Linked DNA regions of Flectobacillus major DSM 103. Each later gene encodes a partner of the first gene's protein in a complex. Links are inferred from orthologs where the notes say so. Each region holds a gene or a part of one and is shown on either strand. Other genes may lie near its edges.

What was found. Proteins that work in one complex are often made in the same cells at the same time.
Region 2: pfkA (region 1) and rny share a complex: the UniProt entries of both Bacillus subtilis proteins name them as parts of the possible RNA degradosome complex. The link is inferred for Flectobacillus major DSM 103 from one-to-one orthologs.

Annotation. Positions count from the first base shown.
Region 1 is NZ_KE386491.1:970,754-979,431, reverse strand. What follows is about bases 5,731-8,678. They hold pfkA (6-phosphofructokinase), read right to left. Parts: upstream 7,718-8,678; coding sequence 6,743-7,717; downstream 5,731-6,742. Other genes in these bases: FLEMA_RS67650 (DUF5723 family protein), read left to right, coding at 8,467-8,678; FLEMA_RS0105820 (YdcF family protein), read left to right, coding at 5,904-6,671; FLEMA_RS67655 (TlpA family protein disulfide reductase), read right to left, coding at 5,731-5,731. Also shown: FLEMA_RS0105855 (DUF3276 family protein), read right to left, coding at 25-342; FLEMA_RS67660 (septal ring lytic transglycosylase RlpA family protein), read left to right, coding at 590-1,201; FLEMA_RS0105840 (DUF58 domain-containing protein), read left to right, coding at 1,719-2,618; FLEMA_RS0105835 (TlpA family protein disulfide reductase), read right to left, coding at 2,718-4,088; more of FLEMA_RS67655, read right to left, coding at 4,277-5,730. UniProt on the Bacillus subtilis protein: Catalyzes the phosphorylation of D-fructose 6-phosphate to fructose 1,6-bisphosphate by ATP, the first committing step of glycolysis.
Region 2 is NZ_KE386491.1:2,879,032-2,881,932, reverse strand. It holds rny (ribonuclease Y), read right to left. Parts: upstream 2,290-2,901; coding sequence 712-2,289; downstream 1-711. Other genes in the region: FLEMA_RS69575 (cell division protein ZapA), read right to left, coding at 2,721-2,901; FLEMA_RS69585 (DNA/RNA non-specific endonuclease), read right to left, coding at 1-436. UniProt on the Bacillus subtilis protein: Endoribonuclease that initiates mRNA decay. Initiates the decay of all SAM-dependent riboswitches, such as yitJ riboswitch. Involved in processing of the gapA operon mRNA, it cleaves between cggR and gapA.

The DNA of each region.
Region 1 (8,678 bases):
CCCTTTCCCATTCAAAATCATGTGTTACTCCCACTTCAGGTCGCTACCAAACCCTTCGTCCTCTTCACGGTTAAATTGTGAAAAATCAACATCAGGTAATAATTCATGCTTTACATGTTCTACAGCTTCCTTCAATCCTTCCAAGAATTTATCGAAGTCCTCTTTATAAAGGAACATCTTATGTTTCTCGTAAGCGAAGCCATCATCTTTTTGATAACGACGACTCTCTGTGATAGTGATGTAATAGTCGTTTGAGCGAGTTGATTTCACATCGAAGAAATAAGTCCTTTTCCCCGCTCTAATGCGTTTTGAAAACAATTCTTCTCTTTCTCTTTCTTCCACTGTACTATTAAAATTTAGGGTTTATGGATTGGTAAAAGTAAAAATTTTATTGATTCTAACAAAAAAAATGCAATAAAATAAAATTTGTTTTTTGGACTTTTAAACTAAATTTTCACCAATAAAAATATAACAAAACCAATAAATATTTTTATTTTGATTCCAAAAAGCATAGATTTGCATTTAGTACTTTTACATTTTTATACCTTATTTTTTTTTAGTAACTTCGTCAATAATCTAATCACTACCCATGAAAAAACGACATCTTGGAATACTTACCATTTCGCTATTAGTCGTTAACCTAAAGCCCTCAAATGCTCAAAAGTTAGGTGACGAATCTTATGGAATCGCCTCTTTTTATGCTAACAACTTTTATAATCAGCCTACTTCTACAGGCGAAATTCTCAAGAAAAACCAATATACCGCCGCTCACATGACCCTCCCCTTCGGCACGATGCTCGAAGTAACCAATTTGGCCAATAAAAGATTTGTGATTATTAGAATCAACGACCGTGGGCCCTACAAACCTGGCCGTATTATCGACCTTACCGAAAACCCCGCTAAATGGCTCAAAATGAGCAAAGAAGGACTTACTAAAGTAAGACTCAAAGTAGTGGGTTTTGATGGCGACATTATGCTAGAATCCTACGATTCATTGAGTATTGTTGCTTCGCCAAAACTCGAAACCAAATATTATCAAAAACCTATTATTCAACATAATAAATACTATCGCCTCCGCAAAAACTGGCATAAACGCAAATATCCTCACCTCAAATACCGCCGCTTGAAAGTAAACTCGTATCTCCGAAAGCTTTCTCGCCAACGCAAAAATGCACAAATACAAGCCCAGAAAAAAAAGTAATTAAGACCCAAACACAACTCTTATTAATCCTCTCGATAACCCCATATAGGCATATTGGCCTATTATATTGCTTTTTTCTTGATTCACAGTACTTATTTCTCAAGATTTGAGTAGGTATGTGGGTACACAAAATTGTAGATTTTCAAGATTTAACCATTTTTACTAATTAAACTATTTTTAGAACTATCTTATAGAAAGCCTATTACAAGTACTGTGTTTTCTAGTATTCATCTCTGTAATTCAACAAAATACCCCTTTGATAGCCGTTTACTATTTTTTTGTTTGTACATTGCCTCATAAAAGCCTTTATTTTGGCCATATTTTATGGCTAAATTTAACAAATTATGGTACTTCTTTAGTGCAAAGGAGTATTTCAATACTTACCTAATTGAACCCATCAGAAGCCCTACGGCAATCCTTTAATCCTAAAATCCTGCTTGATGTGCTTAATTTGTGTGAAGAAAGTTTGTAAATTGGCACGATATTGGTCGATTTGCCAAGCAGATAAAAATATATTATGGATTTAGCAAAAATACGAGAATACGGCAATATTGAATTTTTGGCCAAGCAAATGGTCGAAGGTTTTATTACAGGACTTCACAAATCACCTTTTCATGGTTTTTCGGTCGAGTTTGCAGAACATCGTTTGTACAATACAGGCGAAAGTACCCGCCATATCGACTGGAAAGTATACGCCAAAACAGACCGCATTTACACCAAGCGATACGAAGAAGAAACCAATCTGCGTTGTCATTTACTGATTGACACCTCTTCGTCGATGTACTACCCCGAAAATACACAAGGCAAAATCACTTTTTCGTGTATGGCGGCGGCGGCACTAGCTTTTATGTTACAAAAGCAAAAAGATGCCGTAAGCCTTACTACTTTTTCAGATAGCATCGAAATACAAACACCGATGAAATCGACACCGACGCATATCCATAAAATTTTATTGGATTTGCAAAGCTTAATGCAAAAGCCTCTAGCCAGCAAATCAACCGCTGTAGCATCTGTTATCCACGAAATTGCGGAGAAAATTCATAAACGCTCGTTGGTTATTTTGTTTAGCGATATGTTCGATAATATCGTAGAAGCTGAAATTCTGTTTTCGGCATTACAACACCTCAAACACAATATGCACGAGGTGCTTATTTTTCATGTAACCGACAAAAAAACAGAATCAGACTTTGCTTTTGAAGACCGTCCTTATGAGTTTATCGACCTCGAAACCAACGAAAGAATCAAATTAAACCCCGCTCAGGTAAAAGACGACTACCAAAAAGTACTAAAAGCATTTTACCAAGACCTTAAACTACGCTGTGGACAATATAAAATCGACTTTATAGAAGCCGATATTGCAGAAGGTTTTGACCAAATTCTATCATCATATCTGGTCAAAAGAACCAAAATGAAATAGTATAATAAAGGGGTATAGCCAAGCTACACCCCTTTATTATACTATTTCACTAATTTTTACACTGAATCTCAAAACTCTATCATCCAATAATATTTTTATTTATAGAAGTATCTTTCTTACAATCTCCTCCATATTTTTGATAGTAATATTACCTTTTCCTACAATCTTTTTTTGTGCATCTATAATATAAATCGTTGGTGTATATTGAGCATCAAATTCCTGAAAAAAGCTTATATCTCCAGTGCGGTCTATTGTATTTATAAAAGACTCCATCTTATATTGTTTTACAAAATTTTGCCATGTTTCGAGGTCATTACCAAAAATAGGAGCAAAAACCTTCAATCCTTTGTTAGCGTATTTTTGGGCTAATTCTACCAATTGGGGCGTAAATTGCTGACAATGCCCACAATCTGCCGAATAGATATAAACAATCGTACATTTGGCATTTATTTGGTGTAGTTGCAGTTCTTTTCCCGAAAAATCACTTAGGGTTACATTCGGAATTTTACGGCCAATCAGTAGTTTATCAAGATAATATACTCGCTCTTTTACTAACTTGATAGTAGTTTCGTCCCACATCTGAGGTTCTTTCAAATAGTAATTTTGCATGATGTATACAAAAACGGCATCATGCCCCATGGTTTTACTATTCTCAAAGAAATTAGCCATTTTAGTAACCAAATATTTCCGAATTTCGGTTTTCGACTGGGTTTTGGCAAGGATTTTATCTACCAAATGATTAAGCGAATCAGTTGGTAAAAAATATAATTGTTCAAAATAAGCCCCCACCGCCTGATACAAATAGGGCGTTCTAATCATCCGTGGGTCGCTTAGGTCATAGTTATCAAAATAATGCTCTACAAAAAACTGATTAGCCCATAGTGGGTCTTCGCTACCGTTGTCAAGCTTGGGGGCTACAGGCAAATCCATGGGCATAGTAGCCTTAATAAGCTTAGCAGCATACGTTCCTTCAAAAGCCTTGATAAATTTCTTTTTGTACAATTCTAATTCATACTGCAAAGCATATTGTTTATTGAGCAACAACGAATCTGATACCGCCCCTATACTGGCTATCCGTTGGGCATCTTTTATTATTTTTTGTTGGTAGCTATAAAACAAATCATTTTCACGCGAACCCTTAAATTTGAGTGTATTAAATAAATCTTTGGCATCGGCTTCAATAGAAAAGTGTTGTTCCACAACTAATAAATCTATACTTTGCCAATGTCCAATCATAAGGTTGTACAAACCTTGTTCAAGAGCTTTTTTCCCTTGAAAAACTAGCTCTCCATTGGCATTTATCTTGGCCGAATCTTGAATATAATTGAGATTTTCGTAATAATAGGTCAGGTAGCATACAGAATCTTTGAGCCCTTTCAGTTTGGCATCGATTCTATAACCTTGCGAAAAGATATGTTCAGAGCAGAACAATATGCTCAGAGCTATAAAGGCAATAAATAGTTTGTTCATACTAGGCAGTTAATAAAATTTAATTAAGTGGTCATTTTTGAGAAACAATACAAACAACTGATAATCAATAAAATACAAATCAAGACATATATATTTATTATACTCAACCGCAAAAAGGCAATATACTATTGAAATTACCCAAAGGGAAATCAACAGTATATTGCCTTTTTGCTTCATGAAATAGCTATTTATTTGCCAATGCGATTGGCATGTTGTTTTCTATGAAAATCTATAAAATCTTCGATTTGTTCAACAGGCAAGCGTTTGGCCAAAATTTTCTTATCTTTATCCAACACATATACTACAGGCGTTGCATAAACATCAAAGGCATTTTTAAAATCGGTATAGTATTCTTCTTTTCCTGTTTGTGGGTTTTTGTGAATATCTATTCCATTGATTAAATCGCCAAACTTAAATTCCTTGATAAAGCTTTTCCATTTTGATGGTGTTCGCTCAATCGATGCTGCAATCAATCTTACATTCTTGCTTTTGAGCGACTGGTACATTTTCTGTACTTTTGGAGCCGACTCACGGCAATGCCCACATTCGGGGTCATAAATAAAGACAACTGTATAATCGCCAGGGATTCTTTTTATATCAATTTCTCGGCCTAAAGTATCGGTCAAATACATATCGGGAAACGGCTTGCCCAGCAATAGTGGCTTCAATATAGCCACACGCTCCTTCATCTTACGAACCGTACTGGTATCCCAAAGGGCAGGCTCGCCGATATAATATTTTTCGGCCATGTGTACAAAAGCCCCGTCAGTACCCAATATTTTAGGGTTTTCGTACTGACTTGCGATTTTGTAAATAGCATATCTACGCATATCTCTCGACTTGGTTTTTGCCAAAATCTTATCGGCTTCCAACGAGATAGAATCGGCTTGCTGAGCGGTCAGGTCTTCAAAATAACGTTCTAATTTCTTTTGAAAAAATGGCGAACGCATCAAACGGTCGTCGGTCAAGTCGAAATTATCCCAATAATGGCTTTTGTAATAGGTAAATTGGTACTGATAAAACGCCATAGAGTCGGCTTTGGTAACCAAGGGCTTGCTGAATGGTGGAATATCGGGTTCTTGAGCCGCTTTGATTAATTTGGCTACTAGTGTACCTTCGTTTTGGGTAAACCACGTTTTTTGAAACTGCGTTATATCGTCTTGAGCCTTTTTAAAAGCAGCCTCGACATTGGGGTCTTTTTTATTTTTTCGGGCAGCATCTAGCTGTTTGATTTTTTCAAATTTAGCCGACATATCTTGCTGAAACTGAAAAAACAACTGGTTCTCTTTTGAGCCAACAACCTTCATTTTGTTAATCAAATTGATGGTATCTGTTTCAAAAGAAAATTCGGGATTACCAATAACAATGTCTAAATAGCGTCCTTTAGGCAAAGCCACCAAATACAGCCCTTCTGGCAAAGCTTTATTGCCCTGAAAATGAAACTTACCCTCGGCATCCACAATAGCGGTATCTTTGATAACCTGTTGGTTGTATCCAAAATAATGAGCCAAAAATACGGTTGTATCTTTAAGCCCCGCTATTTTTCCTTTTATTGAAAAACCTTCTTTGGTTTGAGCCTGAAGGGTATTGAACCAAGAAACAAGAGCAAATAATAAAATTATTCTTTTAAAATACTGTTTCATTTTATCTTTATTTAACTTGAATTATGAGAACCAACTACTATAGAGTTTGGGCAAAATACTAACGTTTCATTTTCAAAGTTAGTCTGACTTACTTTAATTGACAAAATATATTGTTTTTTGTCGTAATAAAGCATTCAAAAATCACTCCAATCCCATTTTACTTGCAACAATTATGTTTTTTATACTATCCAAAATCCTTTTTTACTTGCTAATGCCTATTTCATTGATACTCATAGCACTGTTAGGAGCTTATTTTTCGGTCAAATACCGCAAACAGTGGATTATAGCTTCAATAAGTTTTTTGATGCTTTTAGGCAACTCTTTTTTAATTAATGAAGCTTATTTGCTTTGGGAAATTCCTCAGCCAGTAACTACCCAACACTACGACCTCGGGATAATCCTTACGGGTGGAATGATGACTCAAAAAGATAGCGAAGCTAATCAGATTTTTGTTGGAAAAACAGCAGATAGGTTTATACAAGCTTTGAGGTTATATAAAAAGGGGCAAATTAAAAAAATCATGATTTCGGGAGGTGTTTCTACCGTATTACCCCAGCAGCTTGAAGGCGACAACGAAACCTACAAAACGGCACAAATTTTAGAGGAATTGGGTGTAAACCCTTCAGATATTATTTTGGAAACACAAGCACGTAACACCCATGAAAATGCCCAATATTGTGCCAAACTTCTACAGCAAATGCCTCAATTAGGCACAAAAGTTATTTTGTTTACGTCAGCATTTCATGGCCGAAGGGCACAAGGTTGTTTTGCTAAAGCAGGCGTATCGACTACACTCTTTAGCTGTTCTTTCAAATCGGTAAAAAGACAATGGGCTTTGGATATTCTGCTATTACCAAGCGAAACCGCTTTGGCAGATACTTATCAATTAATACACGAAATATTGGGATATATCGTGTACAGAATGGTGGGGTATTGTTGATGAAGCATTGTTCGAGTGAAAAGTATATAGTGAACATTCCACTACCACTCTTCACTCAAAATCAAGAATAACTAACGATTTAGAATCGTTGACATTCTCAATAAATCATTGTTAATCACTTTTTTCTTAGTAATAGTATCATGAAATGGAGTGTACACCAATTGGTCGTTGATAATACCAGCCATTACATTTTTCTCACCTTTCAAAAGACCCTCTAAAGCCCCCAAACCCAAACGGCTTGCAAGGATGCGGTCAAAAGCAGTTGGGCTACCACCACGCTGAATATGGCCAAGGTTGGTAACACGAATATCGACAGGAACGTCGATCGTAGTTTTGATTTTGTCGGCAACTTCGGCAGCATGGCCTTCTTCATCGCCTTCAGCTACAATCACAATAGAAGATGATTTTTTTCTATCAAAACCCGCTTTCAATGTTGTTACTACATCGTCGATGGTTTGTCTTTCTTCTGGAATCAAAATAGATTCGGCACCACCCGAAATACCCGACTGAACAGCAATATAGCCAGAGTCACGCCCCATTACTTCAATAAAGAAGATACGGTCATGTGAATCGGCGGTATCACGAATTTTGTCGATAGCATCCAAGGCTGTATTTACGGCTGTATCATAACCAATCGTGCAATCTGTTCCATACAAATCGTTGTCGATTGTACCTGGAGCGCCTACCGTTGGGATTTGGAATTCATTATAAAAAATCTCAGCTCCAGTAAAAGTACCATTACCACCAATTGCTACCAACCCTTCGATACCATGTGCTTTCAATTGGTCGTATGCTTTTTTACGACCTTCTGGTGTCATAAATTCTTTACTACGGGCAGATTTTAAGATAGTACCACCACGCTGAATGATGTTACTAACAGACTGTGAATTTAGGGGAATGATATCACCTTTGATCATCCCGTTGTACCCTCGGATAATTCCGAAAACCTCTAATCCGTAATGCAACCCTCCACGAACAACAGCTCTAATACAAGCGTTCATGCCCGGAGCATCACCTCCTGAAGTTAATACTGCGACTCTTTTCATATAGACAATTTATTATTTTTAGTCGGTTAAGCTATTTCCCAAATTTTATTCGCTTTTTCTGCAAAACCCTGCAAATTTATTGCTTAAAAATGAGGTTTCTAATCATTTTCTTAAAAAAATAGTATGAGAAATAACACTTTTTACAAAAATATAACTTTTATAATATTTAATTTAACTTATTCTATTAAATGTTTTCCTACTTGGAAATATACAAGACTCTACTTAAAAATATACAACAAAGTAGCGAGTTTTTTTTCAATTTACCTGCCATTTTTTCTTGTAAATAGCATTTTATTATCTTGACTAATTCATATTCCGTGGCTTTGTGGGTTGATTACCAAACGCATAACTTTGCAAAATAAGTATGGATTCAAAACAATTTGCTAAACCGATTAAGTTGATACACTAAACTTCATAGGCCTATGTATCAATAAGCTACGTTTTGTTTTGATAACAATCATAACACCAGGTACCGCTTACAAGGTTGAAGATATTCCGACAAAGAAAATCTTTTATCATGAACTATTGGTTAAGCGTTCATTAAAGTTTTAAGGCGTAGCTACTTAAAATGATTTTATACAATAAAAACTTTCATTTTCTGTTAATGAAAAGCACACTAACCATTACCTTATTTTTGGATTTATTCTTTGATTTATACAACTTGCACACCAAAAATCACGAATCCACTTTTTCTTTATAAAAACAGACTGCACTAATTACAAAAACAACTCTAATAGGCTTTATAATACATGTTTAAATACATCATAACCACAACTATATTATTGTCTTTCCTTCATAAAACAACAGCCCAGCATTGGCTAGGTATGGCTGGAAGTAATTATGCTGGTACAAATGCCCTTTATCAAAACCCTGCAAATGTCGTAGATTCTAGGTATAAAGTATATGTCAACCTCGTTAGCAACGATATTTTTGCTACCAATAATTACTTAGGCTGGGATGC
Region 2 (2,901 bases), 1.9 Mb from region 1 along the record:
TAATAGTATTACCTATTTTTTGCCAAGAAGAACCTCGGTTAGTCGAAATCCATACTTCGTAATTAGCACTTTTATCGACTTGGTATAAGCCCGACTTGATACGCAATTGATAAATCCCCGAGCTAATATCAAAATTCATTCTGAGTAAACCATTGTCTTTTATTCTGATAGATTTATTCCCAACTTTTGCATCGTTATCGGTGCTTCCCATCATAGCGTTTTCCAGATACCACTCGCCCGAATTGGTTGAAATAAGTCCATTTTCATACTTGTTTTTACTAGCTTGGTCAAAGCCCTCTGGAAAGTTTTGTGCTATTTTGGTACTTACTGTAGTTTTGGTATTGGGTGTTGGGGTGTTGACAGGAGGCGTATAAACCGTGGCACAACCATAAAGTAATACCGATGTCCAAACCAATAATATGAGCTTCTTTAACATAGTCCTGAGTGTGTTGAATCGTGAATGTAAAGATAGTAGTGAATGAATGATTGAAATGTTTCAGAGGTGAGATATTTGCTTTCGGAATGATTAGCCTTTTTCATTGTTGTAAATGCAATATGGTAACCTTATTCTGCAATCAGAAATCTTTAATCCAGTATAATATCTATATACCTCTAGTGTAAAGATAAAAGCCTCAGTAAACGGTGTGTTTATTGAGGCTTTTGAAAATATAGTAGAGGTACAATATGACAACTCAATTGTACCTCGATGAATTATTTAGCATAATTTACGGCACGCATTTCACGAATAACCGTTACTTTGATTTGGCCAGGATATTGCATTTCTTTTTCAATTTTTTGAGAAATATCATAAGAAAGCATACTTGCTTTTTCATCAGAAACATTTTCAGAATCTACTAATACACGCAATTCACGACCAGCCTGAATAGCGTAGCATTTTTGGACACCACTAAAACTTGTAGCAAGTTCTTCTAATTCTTTGAGGCGACGCATATATGATTCCATCATTTCGCGGCGAGCCCCAGGACGAGACCCCGAAATAGCATCACATACCTGAATGATTGGCGAAATCATAGAAGTCATCTCGATTTCGTCGTGGTGAGCTCCAATAGCATTACAAACCTCTGGATTTTCTTTGTATTTTTCGGCCAACTGCATACCCAAAATAGCGTGAGGTAACTCAGCTTCTTCTGGCCATACTTTACCAATATCGTGTAATAAACCCGCACGTTTGGCCAATTTGGCATTTAAGCCCAATTCGGCTGCCATAGTAGCACAAAGCTTGGCTACCTCGCGTGAGTGCTGTAGTAGGTTTTGTCCATACGAAGAGCGGAAACGCATTCTACCCACCATTTTGATAAGTTCTGGGTGAAGCCCATGAATACCCAAATCTATAACAGTGCGTTCGCCAATTTCGATAATCTCTTCGTCGATATTTTTCTTTGTTTTGGCTACTACCTCTTCAATACGAGCAGGGTGAATACGGCCATCTTGTACCAAGCGGTGAAGCGATAAACGAGCGATTTCACGGCGAACAGGGTCAAAGCCTGAAATAATGATGGCTTCTGGGGTATCGTCTACAATAAATTCAACACCCGTTGCTGATTCTAAGGCACGGATATTACGTCCTTCACGACCAATGATTTTACCTTTTACATCGTCCGATTCGATATTGAATACCGATACGCAGTTTTCAATAGCATTTTCAGCAGCAGTACGCTGAATGGTTTCGATAACCACTTTTTTCGCTTCTTTGGTTGCGGTAAGTTTGGCTTCTTCGATGGTATTTTTGATGATAGACGACGCTTTTGTTTCGGCTTCGCCACGAAGGGCATCAATCAATTGTTGACGAGCTTCGTCGGCCGAAAGGCCAGCAATTTTTTCTAATTGAGCTACTTGCGAAGCCAACATTTTTTCAGCTTCCTCACGTTTGCGGTCAGCTTCTTCTAGTTTCTTTTTAAGGTTTTCGTCTTTGGCGGCAACCGACTGGCGTTGGCTATTCAATTCAGACTCCAAACGTTTGCTTTGTTCCATTGATTGTTGGATAGTACGCTCACGTTCTTTGAGTTTTTGTTCGTTTTGAATTAGAATTTGTTTCTTTTTATTGGATTCATCTTCAAATTCCGCTCGGAGTTTCAAGAATTTTTCCTTAGCCTCAAGGATTCTATCTTTCTTGATATTTTCGGCTTGTGATTCGGCATTTTTCACGATGTCGGAAGCTTTGGCTATAGCTTCGTCTTCAAGCTTTTGGGTGTTTTTCGCAAAAATGGCTTTACCCAGAAATATACCTGCCACAAGAGAAACTACAGCGGCAATGATTGGAGTTAGCATTGTTAGATATCGTTTTAGAATCGCTTTTATGTTAATCATTGTTTATAGCCTACTATAGAGCAATGAGAGAATATAAATGGCGAAAGTGAAAAAAAGTACTAAAACAGACCTTTTATGCCGAAGAAGAGAGGAAATGAATGGTAGTTTATTATGGTCATAAAAATGCCTAGAAAGGCCATTTTATGGTATTGTGATTATTTTTTTAAATCAAAATTTGATTTATATCTATTTGTCCAATGTTGGGTACTGGTTCATGGATAATCCCATCAATCAAGGATTCAAAAGTAATATATCACTTCAATAACAAAATAAACTTTATACAAAACAGAAACTTATTCTAATTAACCAACAAACCATGAGCTGGTGATTTTATCAATAAAACATCTATTTGTATTGCATATTTTTAACGAATAACACTTGTAATGTAATGTTTATTTCAGAATAGAATCAACGAGGGAATCCATTTCAGAAATTTTGGTCATTACAGTTTTTTGGAGATCAGAATGTTTGCTATCAAATTTCAGATTGTCAATCGCATAGTCTAAGGCTACAAAAGCCAATAGTTCATACGATTCAGAGAGACCTACTTTTTCTCTTACAAAATCCATTCTT